Actinoallomurus bryophytorum: one gene and its partner. The protein of the gene in region 2 interacts with the protein of the main gene of each other region in a pairwise test. Links are inferred from orthologs where the notes say so. Each region holds a gene or a part of one and is shown on either strand. Other genes may lie near its edges.

What was found.
Region 1: the proteins of nth (region 2) and aceE interact in binary tests that used the Escherichia coli proteins (3 or more experiments, as listed by UniProt). The link is inferred for Actinoallomurus bryophytorum from one-to-one orthologs.

Annotation. Positions count from the first base shown.
Region 1 is NZ_VFOZ01000001.1:5,722,116-5,725,479, reverse strand. The notes cover bases 4-3,296. They hold aceE (pyruvate dehydrogenase (acetyl-transferring), homodimeric type), read right to left. Parts: upstream 2,991-3,296; coding sequence 204-2,990; downstream 4-203. Other genes in these bases: FB559_RS26865 (secondary thiamine-phosphate synthase enzyme YjbQ), read left to right, coding at 3,237-3,296. In the rest of the region: more of FB559_RS26865, read left to right, coding at 3,297-3,364. UniProt on the Escherichia coli protein: Component of the pyruvate dehydrogenase (PDH) complex, that catalyzes the overall conversion of pyruvate to acetyl-CoA and CO(2).
Region 2 is NZ_VFOZ01000001.1:3,158,251-3,161,147, forward strand. The notes cover bases 24-2,849. They hold nth (endonuclease III), read right to left. Parts: upstream 1,878-2,849; coding sequence 1,170-1,877; downstream 24-1,169. Other genes in these bases: FB559_RS14595 (MarP family serine protease), read right to left, coding at 24-444; FB559_RS14600 (NUDIX hydrolase), read right to left, coding at 526-1,134; FB559_RS14610 (Crp/Fnr family transcriptional regulator), read left to right, coding at 1,963-2,649; FB559_RS14615 (MBL fold metallo-hydrolase), read right to left, coding at 2,754-2,849. In the rest of the region: more of FB559_RS14595, read right to left, coding at 1-23; more of FB559_RS14615, read right to left, coding at 2,850-2,897. UniProt on the Escherichia coli protein: DNA repair enzyme that has both DNA N-glycosylase activity and AP-lyase activity. The DNA N-glycosylase activity releases various damaged pyrimidines from DNA by cleaving the N-glycosidic bond, leaving an AP (apurinic/apyrimidinic) site.

The sequences.
Region 1 (3,364 bases), 2.6 Mb from region 2 along the record:
CAGCCCCGAACGGCCCGGCCACGGACGGCGCCCCGCGAAGTCCATGAATCCGAAACGTCGCGGCCGGAATGTGTTCACGTGGGCGCCTTCGAGGACGCGCCGCGCGACGGCCTCCGCGAGGAAGGACTCGCCGGCGATCGCGCCCGGTCCGGGCATGAAAGCGGGGGCGCCCCGATGGGACGCCCCCGCGGTGAAGCTCCGGCTCAGCCGGTCGACATCGTGTCGGTCGTCGTCTCCGGCGGGGTCCTGTCCGCGCCGACCACGACCTCCGCGCCCTCGCCGAGCTGGTAACGCTCGATGGCCTGCTGCAGCGTCTCCGGCTTGACCTCACCGTTGCGGGCCAGCCGCGTCAGCACCGCGAGGGTGATCGAGGCGGCGTCCACGTGGAAGAACCGGCGGGCGGCGGCCCGGGTGTCGGAGAAACCGAACCCGTCCGTACCGAGCGAGGAGTAGTCGCCCGGCACCCACCGCGCGATCTGGTCCGGCACCGCGCGCATGAAGTCGCTCACCGCCACGACCGGGCCCGGCTGACCGTCGAGCGCCGTGGTCACGTGCGGTACGCGCTGCTCGGCCTCGGGGTGCAGGAGGTTCCACTCGTCGCAGTTGACGGCCTCGCGGCGCAGTTCGTTCCAGGACGTCGCCGACCACACGTCGGCGGCGACACCCCACTCCTCGGCCAGCATCCGCTGCGCCTCCAGCGCCCAGCGGATCCCGACCCCGGAGGCGAGGATCTGCGCGCCCGGCGCCTCACCCCGCACCTCGGGCGCCTCGGCGTAGCGGTAGAGCCCCTTGAGCAGGCCGTCCACGTCGAGGTTCGCGGGCTCGGCGGGCTGCTGGTACGGCTCGTTGTAGAGCGTCAGGTAGTAGAAGACGTCCTCGCCCTGCGGGTGCTCCTCGCTCGAGCCGTACATGCGCCGCATCGCGTCCTGGATGATGTACGTCAGCTCGAACGCCCAGGCCGGGTCGTAGTAGACGCACGCCGGGTTGGTCGACGCGAGCAGCGGCGAGTGGCCGTCGTTGTGCTGCAGGCCCTCGCCGGTCAGCGTCGTACGGCCCGCCGTGGCGCCCAGGAGGAAGCCGCGGCTCATCTGGTCGCCCATCGCCCAGATGCTGTCGCCGGTCCGCTGGAACCCGAACATCGAGTAGAAGATGTAGATCGGGATCATGTGCTCGCCGTGCGTGGCGTACGACGTGCCCGCCGCGATCGCCGAGCCCACCGCGCCGGCCTCGCTGATGCCCTCGTGCAGCATCTGGCCCTGCTCGGACTCCTTGTAGGACAGCAGCAGCTTGCGGTCGACCGCCTCGTACGTCTGGCCGTGCGGGGAGTAGATCTTCGCCGACGGGAAGAGCGAGTCCATGCCGAACGTGCGGTATTCGTCCGGTGCGATCGGCACGAAGCGCGCGCCGATGTCCTCGTTCTTGATCAGGTCCTTGAGCAGCCGTACGAACGCCATCGTCGTGGCGACGTTCTGCTTGCCCGAGCCCTTCTTCAGCTCGGCGTACACCGGGTCACCGGGCAGTTTGAGCGCCTTGGAGCGGTTGTGCCGCTTCGGCAGGTAGCCGCCGAGCGCCATGCGCCGCTCGCGCATGTACTGGATCTCGTCGGAGTCCTCACCCGGGTGGTAGTAGGGCGGCAGGTCCGCCTCCAGCGCCGAGTCGGGGATCTCCAGGTAGAGCCGGTCGCGGAACTCCTTGAGCTCGGCCTTGGTGAGCTTTTTCATCTGGTGCGTCGCGTTGCGCGCCTCGAAGTCCGGCCCGAGCGTCCAGCCCTTGATCGTGTGGGTGAGGATGACGGTCGGCTGGCCGACGTGCTCGCGGGCGGCCTTGAACGCGGCGTACACCTTGCGGTAGTCGTGGCCGCCGCGCGACAGCTTGCGGATGTCGTCGCCCGACATGTGCTCGACGATCTTTCGCAGCCGCGGGTCGCCGCCGAAGAAGTTCTCGCGGATGTACTCCCCGGTCTCGACGGAGTACGTCTGGAACTGGCCGTCCGGCGTGGTGTTCATCTTGTTGACGAGCACGCCGTCGACGTCCTGGGCGAGCAGCGGGTCCCAGTCGCGGCCCCAGATCACCTTGATGACGTTCCAGCCGGCGCCGCGGAAGTACGACTCCAGTTCCTGGATGATCTTGCCGTTGCCGCGTACGGGACCGTCGAGCTGCTGCAGGTTGCAGTTGATGACGAAGGTCAGGTTGTCGAGCTCTTCACGCGCGGCGACGCCGATCGCGCCGAGCGACTCCGGCTCGGCCATCTCGCCGTCGCCGAGGAACGCCCATACGTGCGACCGCGAGGTGTCCTTGATCTTCCGGTTGTAGAGGTACCGGTTGAACCGGGCCTGGTAGATCGAGTTGATCGCGGTGAGACCCATGGACACCGTGGGGAACTCCCAGAAGTCCGGCATCAGCCGCGGGTGCGGGTAGGACGACAGCCCTCCACCCGGGTGGGAGATCTCCTGCCGGAACCCGTCCAGGCTCTCCTGCGGCAGGCGTCCCTCCAGGAACGCGCGCGCGTAGATGCCCGGCGCCGCGTGACCCTGGATGAAGACCTGGTCGCCGGACTCGCCGTGGTCCTTGCCGCGGAAGAAGTGGTTGAAGCCCACCTCGTACAGCGACGCGGCCGAGGCGTACGTCGCGATGTGCCCGCCGACCGACAGCTCGGGACGGTTGGCCCTCGACACCATGATCGCGGCGTTCCACCGGATGTACGCGCGGATGCGGCGCTCGACGTACTCGTCACCGGGGAACCACGGCTCCCGCTCCGGCGGGATCGTGTTGATGTAGTCGGTGCTGCGCAGACCCGGCACGCCGACCTGCTGCTCTCGTGCGCGCTCCAGGAGCCGCAGCATCAGGTAGCGCGCGCGTGTGCGGCCCTCGGTCTTGATGACGGTGTCGAGCGACTCCAGCCACTCCCGGGTCTCATCGGGGTCGATGTCCGGGAGCTGGCTGGGGAGGCCGTCGCTGATGATCGAAAAGCGCTGGCGTCCGGAAGCCACGGGTTCCCCTTCTTGCTCACCCAGGTGCGGGGGTGGATCGATCGTTGTCTGGACCATCGTCGTACGTCACGAGCATTAACGCATCTCTACCGTCGGGTAACCGTCGCGATCAAGCTCCGCCCTGGCGCGCGTCGCACCGTGTGGGAGGTCCGTACTCAGGGGATACCCGCCGTCGGGAGGTGAAACGACGGGGGCGAGCTTTGCCGAACGCACGCGCTGATCGACATGGACGGGTAGATATGGCACATGCGAACTGAAGTGATCCGTGTGGCCACTGGTAGTAGGGAGACGGTGCACGACATCACCGGCGACTGTGACACCTTTCTGAGCCGTGCCGGCGCCGGAGACGGACTCCTCAACATCTTCGTCCCGCA
Region 2 (2,897 bases):
GAAGGTGTTCACGCCGTGCAGCACCGAGGAGTCCTTGACCTGCGTACGCAGCCAGACGAACGGCGACGTGACCAGCGCGCTGCCGATCAGCCACGCCACCACCAGCAGTGCGACACCGCTGACGCAGGCGCCGCCCACCGCGTCGACGCTGCGCGCGGAGTCCCAGGTCACGCGGCTGCGCAACGCCGATCCCACCGAGGAGGCCAGCAGCTGCCCGAGCGTCGCCGTCAGGAACGGGATGACGATGGCCAGCAGCGCCTGCTGGGCCGGGCCGTCGACGACCGACTTAACGATCGGCGGCGCGACGAGCATGCCGACAATGACGCCGCCGACGAAACCCACGAAGCTCAGTGAACCGACGATGAAGCCCTGTCTGTATCCCGAGATCGCGAAGAGTACGACGAGCGCCAGAAGTATCAGGTCGAGGAGGTGATCGCCCAGCACTGGTTCACCGTATAGGGGAAACGAGCATCCGCACGTCGCCTCCGCGGACCAGATCCGCTCCTGTTATGTACGAAGCCGGGACTACTCGCGCGCGGCGAGATCGATGACCTCGGGCGGAAGCTCCTCGATCCGGTCCTCGTCCCAGGGGCGTTCCCACCCTCCGGTCTGAAGGACGCGGTGCAGAATCCCGGCGGTGAACCCCCACACGAGCATGCCGCCCACGCGGAAGGCGGGCCCGACGTAACCGGACGGGGTGCGCACCTGAAGCCGGTTGGCCGGATCGGTCAGCTCCACGAGCGGTACGCGCGCGACCGACGCGACCTCGTCCGGGTCGCCCGCCGCGACGGCCGAGGGCTCGCGCCACCAGGCCACCACCGGCGTGACGCGGTAGCCGCTGTGAGCGACGTACATCTCCGGCATGCTGGCCAGCACCATGACGCCGGAGGGGTCAAGGCCGGTCTCCTCCGCGGCCTCGCGCAGTGCGGCGCCCACCGGTCCGCCGTCGTCCGGGTCGATGCCGCCACCTGGAAAGGCCGGCTGCCCCGCGTGCTTGCGCATCGTGTCGGCGCGCTGCAGGAGCAGCAGGTCCGGGCCCTCGGGTCCCTCGCCGAACAGGACGAGCACGGCCGCCGCGCGCTCGCCGTTGCCCGGTGGCCGCATCATCTCGGGCACGTCGATGCGGGGCGCCATGGCCACGAAGTCCCGCAACCAGGCGGGATAGTCCGTCACGAGAACGGGCCCGATCGGACCAGCTTGCGAGCGGTCTTCTCATCCGTCGGGCCCTCGCCGTATGACGGGCACAGCCGGGCGAGCGGGCAGACGCCGCAGGCCGGGCGCCGCGCGTGGCACATGCGGCGACCGTGCCAGATCAGCCGGTGGGACAGGATGGTCCAGTCCGCCCGCGGGATCAGCTCGCCGATGGCGTACTCGATCTTGACCGGGTCGGTCTCGGTGGTCCAGCCGAAGCGCTTGACCAGCCGGGAGAAGTGCGTGTCGACGGTCAGGCCCGGGACGTCGAAGGCATTGCCGAGCACGACGTTGGCGGTCTTGCGGCCCACGCCGGGCAGCTTCACCAGCTCCTGCATCGTGCGTGGGACCTCGCCACCGTGGTGGTCGCACAGCTCCTGCCCCAGCTTGAGGAGGCTGTTGGTCTTCGCGCGGAAGAAGCCGGTCGACTGAATGATCTTTTCCATCTCCTCGCGGTCGGCGGCCGCGTAGTCGGCGGCCGACGGATAACGGGCGAAGAGGGTGGGGGTGACCATGTTGACCCGTTTGTCCGTGCACTGCGCGGAGAGGATCGTCGCGACGAGCAGTTCGAGCGGTGTGGTGAAGTCAAGCTCACAGTGCGCATCGGGGTACATCTCCGCCAATTCGCGGTTGATGCGGCGAGCCCGGCGTACCAGGGCGAGTCGGGACTCCGGTTTGCGTGGCACGAACGCAAGAGTAATAGGGGGGCCGCGTCATCTTCACACTGCGACGTGCGTCACACTTGTGTGCGTAGGTTACTGAGGAGGAAACGTGAACGACCGCGACGTCGAGGTTCTCGGCCGCGCGCCGCTCTTCGAGGCGCTCGACGAAGAGGGAGCCAGGGCGCTGCGCGCCACGGTCGCAGAGGTGCATCTGTCACGTGGTCAGACGCTCTTCTCTGAGGACCAGGAGGGTGACCGCCTGTACGTCATCCTCGAAGGCAAGATCAAGCTTACTCGGACGGCCCCCGACGGCCGGGAAAATCTCCTCAGCGTGTTGGGACCGAGCGAGATGTTCGGTGAGCTGTCGCTGTTCGACCCCCGCCCGCGTACGGCCAGTGCCATCGCGGTGACCGAGGGGCGGCTCGCCGCGCTCGGCCACACCGATCTGTGGCCGTTCCTCAAGGGCCACCCCGAGATCGGCGTCCACCTGCTGCGCGCCCTCGCCCAGCGGCTGCGCCGCACCAACGAGATCATGGCCGACCTCGTCTTCACCGACGTGCCCGGCCGGGTGGCCAAGGCCCTGCTCGACCTGGCCGAGAGGTTCGGCCAGCCCACCGAGACCGGGTTGCACGTCCACCACGACCTGACGCAGGAGGAGCTCGCCCAGCTCGTCGGCGCCTCACGCGAGACGGTCAACAAGGCCCTGGCCGACTTCGCCCAGCGCGGCTGGCTGCGCATCGAGGCCCGCGCCGTACAGGTCCTCGACATCGAACGCCTCCGCAAACGCTCCCGCTGATCAGGCGCCGCCCGTACGGTCAGGATGATCCGCTGTCCGCACGGACAAGATGATCACCCCGGGGGCGGCGAGGATCAATCCGGAGGCAGACCCGCCGCCATTCGTCATGACACCCCGCGCTCGGCGAGGTAGTCGAGCTGGGCGCGTACGGACGCCTCGGCGACCGGCCACAGGGCGCGGTCGACGTCGGCGTACACGCGCTCCACGACCTCCCTGGCCGTACGGTCGCCGGCCGCCAGCGCGTCCTC